DNA from 4 places in the Cobetia sp. ICG0124 genome. Region 2 is predicted to be linked to each of the others. Evidence: predicted binding sites of a transcription regulator. Region 2 holds the regulator's gene; each other region holds the start of a gene.

Evidence for each region. The regulator sigma-54, encoded in region 2, starts transcription at its own class of promoters, with help from an activator protein. The targets are predictions, from matches to a motif close to TGGCACNNNNNTTGCTNT.
Region 1: a site for sigma-54 is predicted at 1,456-1,473, ahead of CU110_RS04165 (HAD-IIB family hydrolase). Genes of this name have one in related genera too.
Region 3: a site for sigma-54 is predicted at 2,109-2,126, ahead of CU110_RS13585 (NarK family nitrate/nitrite MFS transporter). Genes of this name have one in related genera too.
Region 4: a site for sigma-54 is predicted at 1,981-1,998, ahead of CU110_RS15225 (amino acid ABC transporter substrate-binding protein). Genes of this name have one in related genera too.

Annotation. Positions count from the first base shown of each region.
Region 1 covers NZ_CP024893.1:914,642-918,851, forward strand. The annotation lists gene CU110_RS04160 (TRAP transporter large permease subunit) at 1-1,252, shown strand, start outside; gene CU110_RS04165 (HAD-IIB family hydrolase) at 1,557-2,453, shown strand; gene CU110_RS04170 (glycosyl transferase) at 2,495-3,706, shown strand; gene CU110_RS04175 (sugar phosphorylase) at 3,787-4,210, opposite strand, start outside.
Region 2 covers NZ_CP024893.1:2,611,058-2,615,267, reverse strand. The annotation lists gene rapZ (RNase adapter RapZ) at 1-533, opposite strand, end outside; gene CU110_RS12270 (PTS sugar transporter subunit IIA) at 580-1,050, opposite strand; gene raiA (ribosome-associated translation inhibitor RaiA) at 1,060-1,368, opposite strand; gene CU110_RS12260 (RNA polymerase factor sigma-54) at 1,575-3,023, opposite strand; gene lptB (LPS export ABC transporter ATP-binding protein) at 3,175-3,915, opposite strand; gene lptA (lipopolysaccharide transport periplasmic protein LptA) at 3,912-4,210, opposite strand, start outside.
Region 3 covers NZ_CP024893.1:2,929,454-2,933,663, reverse strand. The annotation lists gene CU110_RS13590 (N-acetyltransferase) at 1-357, shown strand, start outside; gene CU110_RS15850 (hypothetical protein) at 399-566, shown strand; gene CU110_RS13585 (NarK family nitrate/nitrite MFS transporter) at 592-1,950, opposite strand; gene CU110_RS13580 (ANTAR domain-containing protein) at 2,189-2,764, shown strand; gene CU110_RS13575 (CmpA/NrtA family ABC transporter substrate-binding protein) at 2,815-4,023, shown strand; gene CU110_RS13570 (TetR/AcrR family transcriptional regulator) at 4,115-4,210, shown strand, end outside.
Region 4 covers NZ_CP024893.1:3,252,838-3,257,047, forward strand. The annotation lists gene CU110_RS15220 (amino acid ABC transporter permease) at 1-743, opposite strand, end outside; gene CU110_RS15225 (amino acid ABC transporter substrate-binding protein) at 869-1,894, opposite strand; gene speE (polyamine aminopropyltransferase) at 2,192-3,055, opposite strand; gene CU110_RS15235 (VanZ family protein) at 3,089-3,460, opposite strand; gene hemE (uroporphyrinogen decarboxylase) at 3,463-4,210, opposite strand, start outside.

The DNA of each region.
Region 1 (4,210 bases), 1.6 Mb from region 2:
GCTGGTCACCGGCCTGCCGCTGGCCTTCGTCACCGGCCTGGTCGCGCTGGCCTACACCTTCGGCTGGTTCGGCCCGATGGCGCTGCCGCTGGTCACCAGTCGTGTCTATGGCTTCGTCACCGAGTATTCGCTGGTGGCGGTGCCGATGTTCGTGTTGATGGCCTCGCTGCTGGATCGCTCGGGGATCGCCAAGGACCTGTTCAATGCCATGCGCGTGATGGCAGGTCGCCTGCCCGGCGGCGTGGCGATCCAGACCATCGTGGTGGCGTTCTTCCTGGCGGCGATGTCCGGCATCATCGGCGGCGAGATCGTGCTGCTGGGGATTCTGGCGCTGCCGCAGATGCTCCGGCTCGGCTATGACAAGCACATCGCCATCGGCGTGGTGTGTGCCGGGGGCTCGCTGGGCACCATGATGCCGCCCTCCATCGTGCTGATCATCTATGGCCTGATCGCCAACCAGTCGATTGCCGATCTGTTCACCGCGGCGATCACCCCGGCCATCGTGCTGATGGCAAGCTATATCCTCTATGTGCTGATCCGCTGCCTGCGCAATCCCGCGCTGGGGCCGGTGATGCCCGAGGAGGAACGGCGTGCCAGCTTCCAGAGCAAGCGTGAGCTGCTCAAGGCCGTCGGCGTGCCGGCGATCATCGCGGGACTGGTGCTGGGTTCCATCTATGGTGGGGTGGCCTCGGTGACGGAGGCAGCGGCGATGGGCAGCTTCGGCGTGCTGGTGGCGGTGATGCTGCGGGGTGAATTCTCCATCACCCTGATGCAGCGTGCGCTGTCCCAGACCATGAACACCTGCGGCATGATCATCTGGATCGGTATCGGGGCGGCGGCGCTGGTCGGGGTCTACAACCTGATGGGCGGCAACCGCTTCGTGTCGAGCATGATTCTCGGCCTCGATATCCCGCCGCTGGCGATCATCATGGTGATGATGGCGATCCTGCTGCTGCTGGGGCTGTTCCTCGACTGGATCGGCATCGCGATGCTGACCCTGCCGATCTTCGTGCCGATCATCATCCAACTTGGCTATGACCCGGTATGGTTCGGCGTGCTGTTCGCGGTCAACATGCAGGTGTCCTTCCTGTCGCCTCCCTTCGGGCCTGCCGCCTTCTATCTGAAAGGCGTGGCACCGGAAGGCATCAGTCTCAAGGATATCTTCGTCTCGCTGCTGCCGTTCATCGCCATCCAGCTGTGCGTGCTGGCGATGTTGCTGCTGTGGCCGCAACTGTCACTGTGGCTGGTCTAGTCTCAACAGATGTTGCCTGATGGCCGAAGACTCGACGCCCTCGCAGATGCGAGGGCGTCGTCGTTCGTGACGACAGGTTTGCGCTGCAATGTGGCGACGCGACATGCATCAGGGGATTTGTGCTCATTGTTGGTGCAAGCAAGCCGGCGGTGAATCAGAGTTGAGAGTTGAGAGGCCAGACTGTCATTGCGACTGCACCATCTTGGCACATTCCCTGCAATGCTCTTGGCAGGCTTGCCTGGCGCAACGAGACCGCACCGCGGGGATGCCTGGCACGCTGCAGCACTTCATGAGGAGAGTTCACATGTCAGAGACTCAAGCACCGCTGTTGTTGCTGACCGACCTGGATGGCTCGCTGCTGGACCATCACGATTACTCGCCGGGTCCGGCGCGCAGCTGGCTGACCCGCCTGCGTGCTCGCGGCGCCTGGGTCGTGCCCAATACCTCCAAGACCGCGGCTGAACTCACGCCCTTGATGCGCTCGCTGGGGCTGGCGGGTCAGCCCTGGATCGCCGAGAACGGAGGCGTCGTGGCGCTGCCGGCCTCCTGGCTCAGTGCCTATCCACTGGAGGAGGCCAGTGCCCCGGATGCGCACGGCCTGTGCCGTATCGCGGTGGCCATGCCGCGCCGCGCGATTCTCGAGGTGCTGGAGGGACTGAGCGAGGAATTCGCCTTTGAAGGCTTTGCCGCGATGTCGGTGGCAAGAATCAGCGAGCTGACGGGGCTGGGAGAGGCGGATGCGGCGCTGGCGGGGGAGCGTGATGCCAGTGAACCGCTGGTATGGCAGGACGCGCCGGAGCGCCTCGAGGAGTTCCGCACGCGCCTGGCCAGCCATGGCCTCAAGCTGACGCGGGGCGGGCGTTTCCATCATGTGACGGGCGACACTGACAAGGGGGTGGCGGCGCGCTATCTGATCGCGCGCTACCGGCTCTGTGAGCGGGTGCGTCCCTGGACACTGGGCTTCGGTGATGGCGCCAATGATCTGCCATTGCTGGCCGCGGTCGACAACGCTGTCCTGATCCCCAGCGTCGGTGATACCTCACAGCGCGATCGGGAGCTTGCCGAGTATCCGCTACTGGCGGATGAACGCCGCTGTTTTCGCGCCAATCACCCCGGGCCGCAGGGATGGGTCGAGGGATTACGTCACTGGCTGGCCAATGGCCAGCCGGAAGAATGGACATCCAGAGGCCTGCGCGCCTGACGCCTGCCTGATGCGTGTCTTCGGTATGACAAGGAGCTGACATGAGCGATTTTTACCAGAATGGCATCATCACCAACTTCCATAACCTGACCGACCGTCCGGTGGAGGACCTTGAAGCGGATCTGATGCGCTTCTCCCGCAAGCGGCCGATGAGCCTGATTCTGCCCTCGCTGTATTCCGAGCTGGAAGGCCCCGCGCTCAAGCACATCGTCGATGAGCTGGCGCAGGTGCCGTATCTCAGCGAGATCGTGATCGGGCTGGATCGTGCCGACCGCGACCAGTTCGAGCATGCCAAGGAGTTCTTCTCTCACCTGCCACAGCATCACCGTATCCTGTGGAACGACGGGCCGCGCCTGCGTGCACTGGATGAAGAGCTGACCGAGCATGGTCTGGCACCGATGGAGGCCGGCAAGGGGCGCAACGTCTGGTATTGCTCCGGTTACGTGCAGTCATCAGGCATCGCCGAGGCGGTGGCACTGCATGACTGCGATATCGTCACCTATGATCGCGGCCTGCTGGCGCGTCTGATCTACCCGGTCGCCCATCCGCAGTTCAACTACGAATTCTGCAAGGGCTACTATTCGCGCATCGCCCAGGGCAAGCTCAATGGTCGCGTGGCACGTCTGATGGTCACGCCGTTGATCCGTGCGCTCAAGAAGGTCTATGGCCCGCTGCCGTATCTGGATTATCTCGACAGCTATCGTTATCCGCTGTCCGGTGAGTTCTCGATGCGCACCGACGTGCTGGCGGACATTCGCATCCCCAGCGACTGGGGGCTGGAGATCGGCGTGCTGTCCGAGGTGCATCGCAACTATTCCACCAAGCGTCTGTGCCAGGTGGACATCGCCGATGCCTATGATCACAAGCATCAGCCGCTGTCCGAGGAAGATGCGCTGGGCGGCCTCAATCGCATGAGTCTGGATATCGCCAAGGCCATGTATCGCAAGCTGGCGACGCTGGGGGTCGAGATCCATGGCGAGACTTTCCGCACCATCAAGGCGACCTACTATCGCATCGCGCTGGATCTGATCGAGACCTATTACAACGACGCCGTCATGAATGGCCTGACGGTGGATCGTCACAGCGAGGAAGCGGCAGTGGAGCTGTTCGCCGCCAACATCATGGATGCCGGCAGCGCCTTCCTCGACAACCCGCGTGACAAGCCCTTCATTCCGAGCTGGAATCGGGTGCAGTCCGCGGTGCCGGACCTGCTCGAGCGCATGCATGAAGCGGTGGAGCTGGACAACCAGTAATTGCGGCAGACACGGGAAGGTAAAACGACAACGGGGCTGCCACTGGCAGCCCCGTTGTCGTTGGCAGGCACGTCGTCAGGTCAGACGACCTCGATGGCCGGTGGGCGCACCGACTGCTCCATCAGCCAGGCGGCCTGATAGGGGCGGCGCGCCATGGCGGGGTCGAAGGCCTTGTCATGACACAGGTGGTCGGTCAACGCGAGGCCCTGCCAGCTTTCCGGCAAGGGCAGCACACGCGGCTGGTCGGTGACATTGAGGGCGAACAGCAGGCGACGTCCCTCGTGGGTGACGCGCTCGAAGACGAAGAAGTCCGGCCCCAGGTCGAACACCTGCTGATGGGCATCGGGGTGGAAGCATGGCTCCTCGCGGCGCAGTGCCATGCGGCGCTTCAAGGCATGGAAGACCTCATGGGTCGCGGTGTTGGGGCTGGACAGCAGGGCTTCCAGTTCATCGCGCTGCCACTTGCGGCGGTTGATGGCGCGCAGATGCCCGTCGCGTTCGACC
Region 2 (4,210 bases):
ACGCCATGCTTGAAGCCGAAGGACTCGAAGGTGAGTGTCAGATGACGAGAGCTGTGCTGCGCGACCTGTTCGGTGATGCGCGAGCGCAGGTCATGCACGCTGAGGTTGGTCGAGTCGATGACCAGATCCGCCTTCTGACGAATCGGGGCCAGTGTCTGCTGCTCGATCTCGATGGCCTCGGCCAGCGTGCGGTCATTGTCACGGGTCAGCGGATGACGGCGGCGGGTCGCGGAATAGCGTTCGAGCAGGACACGGGAGTCCGTGGTCAGGTAGACGACCTGCACATCCATGCCGCTCTGACGAACGCTGTCGAGCAGTTCGGGGAAGCGACTCAGGGCATCGGGGAGGTTGCGCGCGTCAATGGAGACCGCGATGCGCCGGCGGGTGGGGCTGTCCTTTTCCAGCTGCTCGACCAATGGTGCCAGCAGCATGCCGGGCAGATTGTCGATGGCATAGTAGCCAATGTCTTCCAGCGCCTGGAGGGCAATCGATTTGCCGGAACCGGAGCGACCACTGATGATCACGATCTTCATGGAGTGCTCTCCCAGGGCGAGGTCAGCATGAGGTGAAAGCGGAGGTTCAGCGCGCCGGCAATTCGGCGATGGCCGAGGTCAGGGCATCGAACAATGCTCGCTGACTGTCTGCCTGGCGCAATGCTGCCCGGTTGGTGGGCGAGTTGAGCAGTTCCGCCACCTGGCCGAGCAGAGTGAGATGGGTGTCATCTGCCTCCTCGGGGACCAGCAGCACGAACAGCAGATCGATGGGTTCGCCATCGATGGCGTCAAAGTCGATGGGGTCACCGAGCTTCATGAACGCCGCGATGGGGGTCTTGCAGTGTGGACTGCGTGCATGTGGCACGGCCACGCCGTGGCCGATACCCGTCGAACCCAGTCTCTCGCGCCCGATCAGGCGCGAGAAGACTTCCTGGCTGTCCAGGCTGGGAATGTTCTGAGCAATGAAGGTGCTGAAGAATTCCAGCACCCGCTTCTTGCTCCCCCCGGGGACGCCGTAGAGCGTGCGCTCGGGGGGAAGGATCTGATCAAGTGTCATGGCAGAAGGTCAACGGGTCCCGGTGCCCTGAGAGCGAGCCTGGGACTTTTCCTTGTGTTTGACCAGCTGGCGGTCCAGCTTGTCGGCGAGCGCGTCGATGGCAGCGTACATGTTGGGGTCTTCTGCCAGGGCATGGAGGTCGGCGCCAGCGGCGTGCAGGGTGCAGGCAGCCTGTTGGCGTTCCTTCTCGATCGACAGTGTCACCTGAACATTGGTGATGTTGTCGTAATGCCGTTCGAGGCGAGCGAGCTTCTCGTTGACATAATCGCGGAGAGGATCGGTGAGTTCCACATGATGCCCGGTGATATTCACTTGCATGGACACGCTCCTTTATCCAGCGGGTTGCCTTTGAATTGTAACCCTTTTTGACTGCGAGCAAACCCTGATTGAACGCGCGGCCACGGTGTACCGAGCGTCTACCCCGACAATGCCCAAGCTTTGAACAAAGATCAACGCTGCGCTGCATCGTGGGGCAAGGCTTGTCTTCAACCCAGCGAGGGATATCAGCAGGTTCTTCATGAGCATCACGCCAAGCGCTTGCGCTCGCTGGAGGAGGGGATGCCCATGGCCTCGCGATACTTGGCGACCGTCCGGCGCGCTACCTCGATGCCATCACTGGCCAGCAGATCCACCAGGCGTGAGTCGGACAATGGCTTGCGCGCCGGTTCTTCCGAGATCAGCTTGCGAATGCGCGCGCGGATCGCGGTGCTGGAATGCGCGTCACCGTTGCCGCTGCCACCCACCTGACTCGAGAAGAAGAACTTGAGTTCGAACACGCCTCTCGGGGTGTGGATATATTTCTGGGTGGTCACCCGCGAGATGGTGGATTCGTGCATCTCGACCACTTCCGCGATGTTGGCGAGGATCAGCGGCTTCATGCCTTCTTCCCCCTGCTCGAGGAAGTCGATCTGGCGCGCCATGATCTCGCGGCCCACCTTGAGCAGGGTGTCATTGCGTGAGGACAGGCTCTTCATCAGCCAGCGGGCTTCCTGAAGATTGTCCTTGAGGAAGGTGTTGTCCGCGGACTTGTCGGCCCGCTTGATGAGGGCGGCATATTCCGGCTGGATACGCAGCTTGGGCAGCGCTTCCGGGTTGAGCTCGACCTGCCAGCCGTGACGCGTATGACGGACCAGCAGGTCCGGGATGACGTAATCACTGGCAGGCTCGCCCCAGGCGGACGCCGGGCGCGGGTCGAGCGCCCGTACCAGACGAATGACGTGATCCAGCTCATCATCATCCAGGCTCAGGCGACGCTTGAGCAGCTTGCGATCGTCATTGCCCAGTGCCTCGAGGAATTGCCGCACCAGACGGCGGGCCTGGGCCAGCAGCGGCAGATCGTCCGGCAGCAGGGCCAGCTGCAGCAGCAGACATTCGCGCAGGTCTCGAGCGAACACACCGGTGGGATCGAACTGCTGAAGGCGCAGCAGGACCTGCTCGAGTTCCGACGCCTTGAGGCCGGGCAGTCCCTGACCTCGCAGGCCATCGACCAGTTCGTCCAGGCTCATGCTCAGGTAGCCGGCCCCATCCACCGCATCGATCAGACTCTCCGCCATCTGGCGTTCACGTGCATCGAGGTCCGTCATCGCCAGCTGCCAGCGCAGGTGGTCCTGCAGGCTTTCGACACTGGTGTTGCGATCGAAGTCCGGCCCGTCCTCGCTCGAGCTTCCGCTGCCGGAACTGGTCAGGCTGCCTGCGTGATCCTGGTAGAGGTCCGACCAGTCACTGTCGAGAGGGTATTCTTCAGGAATCTCGCTGTTGGTCTCGGAGGTGGAGATCTCGCTCTTGTCCTGTGTCTCCGCGACATCCAGCGACTCGTATTCCTCGTCAAGCTCCAGCATGGGGTTTGACTCAAGCGCCTGCTGTATCTCCTGACGCAGGTCCAGCGTCGACAACTGCAGCAGCTGGATCGCTTGCTGAAGTTGCGGGGTCATGGTCAGGGAAGTGCCGAGTCGAAGCTGCAAGGTGGGTTTCATGGGGTCTGTCATTCACGGCAAAGGAACGTGCATCTACGCTATACCGTGGGTCGGGGCACTGACAAGGGGCAGTCGAGAATATTCAAGCAACTTGCATGCCATGTTGCCACCAAGGTGGTATGGACGTCATGCGTTCGAGTGAGGTGTGGCACTAGAGCTTGAACTCATGGCCCAGGTAGACATCACGCACCTGCTGGTTGGCGAGGATGGTGTCGGCGTCGCCATGCGCGATGATCTGACCATCGCCCACGATGTAGGCGGTATCGCAGATGTCGAGTGTCTCGCGCACGTTGTGGTCGGTGATCAGCACCCCGATACCGCGGTCGCGCAGCTGGCGCACGATGCTCTTGATCTCGCCCACCGAGATGGGGTCCACGCCGGCAAACGGCTCATCGAGCAGCACGAAGTCTGGCTCGGTGGCCAGTGCGCGAGCGATCTCCACGCGGCGGCGCTCCCCGCCGGAAAGGCTCATGCCGGCACTGTCACGAATATGCGTGATGCTGAACTCGTTGAGCAGCTCCTCCAGGCGTGCCTTGCGTCCGTTGCGATCCAGGTCCTTGCGCGTCTCGAGGATCGCCATGATGTTGTCGGATACCGAGAGCTTGCGGAAGATCGAGGCTTCCTGGGGCAGATAGCCGATGCCGGCGCGAGCCCGCTGATGCATGGCGGCGCCGGACAGGTCGTGGTCATCGATGGTCACGCTACCGGCATCCGAGCGCACGAGGCCGACGATCATGTAGAACGAGGTCGTCTTGCCGGCCCCGTTGGGGCCCAGCAGGCCTACGATGTCACCCTGGCGGATTTCCAGCGAGATGTCCTTGACGACCTTGCGACCCTTGTAGGCCTTGGCCAGATGACGAGCGCTGAGGGTACGTGGGCTGGCAGCAGTCATGTGCCATTGCTGGCATTGACCTGGCGCTTGTCCAGGAAGTATTCCACGTAGCCACCTTCGAAGGTGTCATCGCCTTTCTCCAGACGGGCATCGCCGACCAGTTCCACCCGACGTTCCAGCGCGTGGTAGCGAATGGTATTCGCCCAGCCCTTGACCAGTCGCTCGTCGGTATCGGGTTTCTGCTCCATGTAGGCGCGCTGGCCGGTGGCCTTGACCAGGGAAATCTCGCCGCTGTCGGCGCGACTGATGTCCACGCGCGCGGCATCCAGCTTCATGCTGCCCTGGCGCATTTCCA
Region 3 (4,210 bases), 320 kb from region 2:
CTGCTGGGGCATGTGATGGCCTCGCGCGTGGAACTCTCCGGCTGTCCGGGGCGCGTGCTGATGGCATTGGCGCCTCTGGCGGTGTTGCCCCAGCACCAGCGTCATGGCATCGGCAAGCGGCTGGTGATCTCGGCGGTCAAGCGTTGTCGTCTGCTGGGAGCGGGCGCCGTGGTGGCGGCGGGTCATGCCGAGTTCTATGCACATCTGGGCTTTCATCCGGCGCGCCATTACGGCCTTTATTGCCATCACGAGGATGTGCCTGGCGCCTTCGTGGCCATCGAGCTGGTGCCGGACTATCTGGCGGGGCTGGGAGGCGAGGTGCTCTTCGACCATGGTTTCTCTGACCTGGGCCTCTGAGCCGGGGCGTTATCCCGACCGATGATTCAAGGAGAGACATCATGAAGCTCAAGACTCTGGGTAGTTCGCTGATGATTGCCATGCTGGGTCTCGGTGGCCTGTCACTCGCCGGTTGCGAGGACGAGGGCCCGATGGAGAAGGCTGGCGAGAAGATGGACAACGCCGTGGAAGACGCCGGTGACAGCGTCGAGAACGCCACCGACAGCTGATGGCTGGCCGTAGGAAGAGACAGGCTCAGACAGACACGGGCTGCTGGTCGCTCTGCTGCTTGCGTTCCGCGACGGCGGCTTCATAGGCGCGGCCTTCCTCGGCCTCGGTGGCGGCGCTGAAGCGCACCAGCAGGGCGAACAGCGAGATCACGATCACGCCCATGCCCAGATACATCAGGCCTTCCTGGTAGGTCAGTTCTTCACTGCGGAACAGGAAACCCGCGGCGACAGCCCCCGCGTTGCCGCCCGCGCCGACGATACCGGCCACCGCGCCCAGTGCCTTGCGATTGACGAAGGGCACGATCCCGAAGGTGGCGCCTTCCGCCATCTGCACGAACAGGCTGAACACCAGCATGATGCCGATGGCCACCGCGAGGGTTTCCATCTGGGCGAAGCCGACCAGCGCCACGCCTTCACACAGCAGCGCGATGAACAGCCAGCGCACGCGACCCTTGAGGCCGGACTGACGGGCGAACAGGTCGGAGAAGACGCCGCCCAGGGTGCGCGCGAACAGGTTCATCAGGCCGAACAGGCCCGCGATGAGGCCGGCGGTGGCGAGATCGAGGTCGAAGTGATCGAAGAAGTAGATGGCGGCGACGTTGTTGATGGTCAGCTCGACCCCGAAGCAGGCGCCGTAGACGAGGAACAGGGCCCAGACACGGATGTCGCGAGCCGCCGCGCCGAAGGTGGCGCGCATGCTGTATTCCTTCTCGGCTTTCGGCAGCTCCCCACGCTCACGCAGCTCGCTGAAGTTGCCGTCCGGCGCATCCTGGGTGAAGAAGTAGTAGGCGATCCCGGTGAGGAACAGCACGATGCCCGGCACGACCATCGCCAGACGCCAGCCCAGGGTCTGCTCGACGCCCAGCATCAGCAGGCCGGCCATCACCAGCGGCATCAGCATCTGGGTGGTGCCGCCGCCCAGGTTGCCCCAGCCGGCGGTGGTGGCATTGGCGGTGCCGACCACGTTGGGGCCGAACATCACGGAGGTATGGTACTGGGTGATGACGAAGGACGCGCCGATGGCACCGATGGCCAGACGGGCGAGGAAGAAGGATTCGAAGCTGTCGGCGAAGCCGATGCACATCACCGGCAGAGAGCCGAGGCACAGCAGCCAGGTGTAGGCCTTGCGTGGCCCGATGCGATCACACAGCACGCCGATGGCAAGTCGCACGATCACCGTGATGGCGACGGAGGCGATGATGGTGTTGCCGATCTGGGTCTTGGTCAGGCCGAGGTCATCGCGCACCACGGCCATCAAGGGCGCGATGCCGAACCAGCCGAAGAAGCAGACGTGGAAGGCGAACCACGACATGTGGAAGGCGCGCATCTGCGGGGTATTGAAGCTGAACAGCCGGATACGGCTGGCCTTGTTGCGAATATCCATGAGTGGGCTCCTGGTACAGCGTCGGTGCCGGACGCCAGGGTCTCGGCGCACGACGGGTGGTCGAACAGCTGTGAACGACAGCGGGGCGCCTCGTCATTGAGGGGCCTGGTTCGACGCACTCGTACTCCCGGGAGCCTGGTCCACGTCATGGATGATGCAAAGCAAGTAGCGCGCCACTTGCGGGGGTGTTGTGCGTCCAACCCCCGTCATATCAAGGGCTTGGCCAAGGAAGCCTGATATGCCCGTGACCGTGTTGATCGTCGATGTGCGCAGCGAGCGTTCCGCCGCTCTGGAGCAGGCGCTGTTGAGCGCCGGCTTCGAGGTGGCGCTGCGGGTCGATGAACACGAGGACCTGCATGCGCTGGTGCAGCACCATCAGCCGGATGCCGTGATCATCGACGCCGACCTGCCCAGCCGTGACACCCTCGAGCACCTCGGCCAGCTGGGGCGTCACTATCCCAAGCCGATGATCATGCTGGCCAGTGAGGACGCGCCGGACCTGGTGCGCCAGGCGGCTGGCGCCGGCGTGTCCGCTTACGTGGTGGATCACGTCATGCCGGCGATGGTGCGCAGCATGGTCGAGGTGGCCATCACCAGCTTCGAGGCTCACCGTGCCCTCAAGGGCGAACTCAATCGCACCCAGACCACTCTGATACAGCGGCGCAGCGTGGATCGCGCCAAGGCGCTGGTGATGGAGAGTCGCGGACTGGGGGAGGATGCGGCCTACCAATATCTGCGCAAGACCGCGATGAATCGGCGTCTGGCATTGCACGAGCTGGCCGATGAGCTGCTCAAGGCGTCGCGTCGGCACTGAGCCGAGTCTCGTGATGTCCTTCTCTTTCGATCGTTCAAAAGGTGGATGTGATGCTCAGTGATTCTCTTCTCAATGGCCATCAGTTGACGCTGGGGTTGATGCCGCTCAATGACGCGGCTCCTCTGGTGGTGGCGGAGCGTCAGGGGTTCTTCCGTGAGGAGGGGCTGGCCGTGACGCTCAAGTGGCAGCCGTCGTGGGCGGCACTGCGCGATGACCTGCAGACCGGCGTGTTGCAGGGCGCGCAGATGCTGGCGCTGATGCCGCTGACCTCGACCCTGGGGCTGGATGGCCGCGCCACACCGGTGATCAGCGCGATGACGCTCAATCTGGGCGGCAACTCCATCACCCTGTCGCGGGCCCTGATGGCGGCGCTGGCCGAGGAGGGGCATGACCTGGGCTCTCCGCTGGCGGTGTCTCGGGCGCTGGCGGCGCACGTGCAGGCGCGCCGCGAGCGTGGGGAGGCGGCGCTCAAGCTTGCCAGCGTGCATCCCTTCTCCTCGCACCGCTATCTGCTGCGTTACTGGCTGGCGGCCGGCGGGATCGACCCGAATCGCGACATCGAGATGCGTGCGGTGGCCCCGCCGTTGATGGCCGCCCAGCTGGCAAGTGGCGCGCTGGACGGCTTCTGTGTCGGAGAGCCCTGGAACAGTCTGGCCGCCGTGCAGGGCATGGGGCAGGTGGTGGCGGGCAGTCATGATATCTGGCGCTTCGGACAGGAAAAGGTGCTGGGCGTGCGCGAGGACTGGGCGGAGCAGCACCCGCTGGCGCATCAGGCGCTGATTCGTGCGCTGCTCAAGGCCTGTGCCTGGCTGGACCGCCCGGGCAACCGTGAGCAGGCCGCGCAGTGGCTGCATGATGAAGGCATGCAGGAAGTGCCGCTTTCGGTGGTGGCGCGTGGACTGCGCGATGTGGATGTCGAGCAGTCGGTGGAGGCGTTCCAGCGGGAAAATCCCGGCTGGACCATCTTCCATCGCTATGCGGCCAACTTCCCGTGGCGCTCGCAGACCCGCTGGTATGCCGCCCAGATGCAGCGCTGGGGGCATCTCGAGGGAGTCAGCGACAATGACCTCGAAGCGACCCTGGCACGCTGCGTACGCCCGGACCTCTACCGCAGCGCAGCCCGCAAGCTGGGCATGGTGGTGCCGGTGGCGGATGAGCGCAGCGAAGGCACGCATCCGGCGCCCTGGTGGCTGAGCGGAGAGGCGGGCCAGGTGCCGATGCCGGCGGATGGCTTCATCGATGGGGCGGTCTTCGAATGACACCGCTGGCGCGAAACCTGTCGGCTCAGGCATGTTGGCAGTGCGGTTATGATATTCTCATCCCACTGCCAGCACCGCGTCAGGGGATCGCATGACCACTCGCAAGTCTCAGATTCGCAAGGATAATGTCGGCCGCATCCTGCTCGCCGCCGAAAAGATCTTCGCTCTCAAGGGCTATGTCGGCGCC
Region 4 (4,210 bases), 640 kb from region 2:
TCCGGCAGCTCCCAGCTCAGCGGCATGCCCATCGCGAAGTAGGCCAGCAGCGGCGCCACGATGATCAGGCCGAGCGAGATCCAGCCCGCCGGCAAGCGCTGACCGGTACGGGCCTGACGCTGGCGGTTCCAGTAGCTGAAGATGCCGCTGGCGACGACGGCCAGCACGAACACGGCAATCACCACCGAGAAGCCGCTGGAGGTGATCGGTGCCGGCACGAACAGACCGCGCACGTTGAGGAAGAAGGCCTCGCCCAGCGACAGCGAACCTCGCGGACTCGGCAGAGTGCGAAGAACGGCGAAGTACCAGAAGAAGATCTGCAGCAGCAGGGGAATGTTGCGGAAGACTTCGATATAGACCGCCGCCAGCCGCGAGATCAGCCAGTTGGGGGAGAGACGGGCGATCCCCATGATGAAGCCGATCACGGTGGCCGCGATGACGCCCAGTGCGGATACCAGCAGGGTGTTGAGCAGACCGACGATGAAGGTATCGCCATAGGTGGACTGCTCGGAATAGTCGATCAGACTTTGCAGAATGCCAAAGCCTGCGGTGTTGTCCAGGAAGGCAAAGCCGGTGGTGATGCCACGGCTTTCGAGGTTGGTCAGGGTATTGCTGACGATGATCGCCAACACGCCGAACACGCCTGCCAGCATCAGAAGTTGGAAGATCAGTGCTCGCTTGGCCGGGTCACGCCAGAATGGCGGCTTGACCGTGGCCGGCGGGCGAGAAGCAGGTTGTGTCATACAGGCAATCTCCGCCGGAAAGCTATGCGACTTCCGCCTGCCGCCCTATCGAACGGCAGATCAGTTATCTCTCGGCACTCGAGGAAAGGATCACGGGGAACAGACCAAGCCGGCGAGCCGAGGCATCAGCGAACGGGCGGTGCGTACTGGACGCCGCCGTCGGTCCACAGCGCGTTCAGACCACGCTCGATCCCCAGAGCGGAACCAGTGCCGACATTGCGCTCGAACATCTGCCCGTAGTTGCCCACCTGCTTGATGACCTGATAGGCCCAGTCAGCCGGGAGCCCCATGGCTTCGCCGTAGTTGCCATCGGCACCGACCAGACGCGCGACATTGGGATTGGTATCCGACTTCTTGGCTTCGATGTTGTCGGAGGTCAGACCCATCTCTTCGGCGTTGATCTGAGCGAACAGGGTCCATTTGACGATGTTGAACCACTGGTCATCGCCCTGACGGACGACGGGGCCCAGCGGCTCCTTGGAGATGACTTCCGGCAGTACCATGGCGGAGGCCGGATCGGAGAGCTTGATGCGCAGGGCGTAGAGCTGGGACTGGTCGGAGGTCAGGACGTCACAGCGGCCCGCTTCGAAGCCCTTGACGGTCTGGTCGGAGGTGTCGAAGACGACCGGCTCGAAGGACATCTCGTTGAGGCGGAAATAATCCGCCAGGTTCAACTCGGTGGTGGTACCGGACTGGATACAGACCGCCGCGCCATCCAGCTCCTTGGCACTGGAGACCCCCAGGTCCTTGCTGACCATGAAGCCCTGGCCGTCGTAATAGTTCACGCCGGCGAAGTTGAGGCCCAGAGACGTGTCACGCGTGGCGGTCCAGGTGGTATTGCGCGACAGGACATCGATTTCACCGGACTGCAGCGCGGTGAAGCGTTCCTTGGCCGTCAGCGGGACGTAGCGCACCTTGCTGGCATCACCCAGCACAGCCGCCGCGACACCACGGCAGACATCGACATCCAGGCCCTGCCAGTTGCCGGCGTCATCCGGCGCCGAGAAGCCCGGCAGACCGGTGCTGACACCACACTGGACAAAGCCCTTTTCCTTGACGCTATCCAGAGTCGCGGCACTGGCACCACTGGCTACCGAGGCAGCCAGGAGGGCGGCGCTAGCGATCAGCAGTGGCTTCTTGTTGTTATGCATCTTGAATCCCTCGCGTATGTCTGGAATCCGCTCGGAAACACCCCGAGACGGTGATGGTGCAATGCTGTGCATGGCACCCCTCGACAATAGCAAGCTCCGTTCCAATTTCCGCCTATCGTGTGATCCGCTGCGTTCAACGCTGAAAAAACAGCCGAACGGCAGTGAAAACGGCCAAACCTCCCGATGCCGACCGTCGATCATATGGCGAGACAAGCGTGCAGATAGTGGCGTCTGACGCCTCGTTCGCTTCATATCGGTGCAAAATAAAAACGGCCGTTTCATGACGAAACGGCCGTTTCAGTCTTCCAGCAGACGCTGCATGAAGGGAGGCAGTACCAGGGCGGCACGATGGCCTTCCACGGTATAGAAATCGCGCGCGAAGCTGGCCGCAGCCGCGTCTTCCTCACGGAAGGACTTCACGTCACATCCCTTGCCCGCCAGGGTGCAGCTCCACCAGCCGGACGGGTATACCGGCTGCGGGAACGGCAGGGTCGCGACGCTGTCGAAGCCCGCTTCGCCCATGTCGTTGCGCAGGTCCTTGATGATGGAGTCGGTGTGATACAGCGGCGACTCGCTTTGCTGCACCATCACCCCCCCCTGCTTGAGGATACGGTGGCAGCGCTTGAGGAAGTCGGTCTTGAACAGACCTTCCGCCGGACCGACCGGATCCGTGGAATCGACGATCAGCACGTCGATGCTCTCGTCCGGGCAGTTGTCGACCCACTTGACGCCATCCTCGAACAGCAGCTCGGCACGCGGGTCATCATTGGACTCGACCAGTGCCGGGAAGAACTGCTCGGAAGCCCGCGTGACCGCCGGATCGATGTCGATCTGGGTGACCTTCTCCACGCCCGGGTGCTTGAGCACCTCACGCAGGGTGCCACAGTCGCCCCCCCCGATGATGACGACACGCTTGGGGGCCGCGTGGGTGAACAGCGCCGGATGCGACATCATCTCGTGATAGAGGAAGTTGTCGCGGTCGGTCAGCATCACGCAGCCATCCAGCACCATCAGATTGCCGTAGGTCTCGGTGGCATAGACCTCAAGGTGCTGATAAGGCGTCTGCTCGTCATGCAGCTTGTGGCTGACCTTGAGCGAGAAGGCGCTGCCGTGGCGGTCGAAGATTTCGGTGAACCAGGAGCCATCGAGATGTTCGGTCATGAGAACCCGGGTAGAGGCCTGGCACACGGCCCGTCACAGGCGGCTCAGGCGCACCATCAGACGTCCGCCCAGGTGGCAGCCAAGCCCGGCAAGAATGCCGAGGAAATCCGCCAGCGCATCCAGCACTTCTGCCCCGCGATAGGGAATCACCAGCTGCAGCCCCTCGATGCCAACGCCCAGCAGCAGCAAGGCGGGCAGGATGACCAGACTGCTCAACCCGGCCAGCCGCGTGGTCAGTGCCAGCAAGGCGAAGGCGGAGAAATGCTGCAGCTTGTCCCAGGGGAAGGTCTGCTCCGGGTGAGGCTCGCCCGGCGTGAGCGTGCCGAACAGGATCAGCAGCAGACAGAACAGTGCCACGCACGCCCAGCCTCGCCTTGGCGCGAGGCGCTGCTCCAGCGGCGTCATGCTCAATCGCGCGCCAGCGGCGTGGCGTTGGCGGTGTCATCCTGATGATAGGCGGGGCTCAGCTCATGCAGAGCGTCCATCAGAGCATTGACGTTGCCCGGGTCAGTGAACTGGCTGATGCCATGCCCCAGGTTGAAGATGTGGCCAGGCCCCTGACCGTAGCTATCGAGAATGCGGCCGACTTCGGCACGAATCGCGGCGGGAGTGCCGAACAGCGCATTCGGGTCCAGATTGCCCTGCAAGGCCACGCGATGGCCGACGCGCGCGCGCGCATCCGACATCTCGGTGGTCCAGTCCAGCCCGACACCGTCACAACCGCTGGCGGCGATGTGCTCGAGCCACTGGCCGCCATTCTTGGTGAACAGGATCACCGGCACGCGATTGCCTTCGCTGTCAGGCTTGAGGCCAGCGACGATCTGCTCCATGTAACGCAGCGAGAACTCGAGATAGGCCGGTGTGGACAGGGTGCCGCCCCAGGTATCGAAGATCTGCACTGCCTGGGCACCCGCCGCGATCTGGGCGTTCAGGTAATCGGTGACGGCCTGAGCGAGGGTGTCGAGCAACTGATGCATGGCTTCCGGGCTGGAATACATCAGGCCTTTCACGTGGCGGAAGTCCTTGCTGGAACCGCCCTCGACCATATAGGTCGCCAGCGTCCAGGGACTGCCGGAGAAACCGATCAGCGGTACGCGACCGTTCAGCTCGCGGCGGATGGTCGAGACGGCACGCATGACGTAATCGAGATCACGC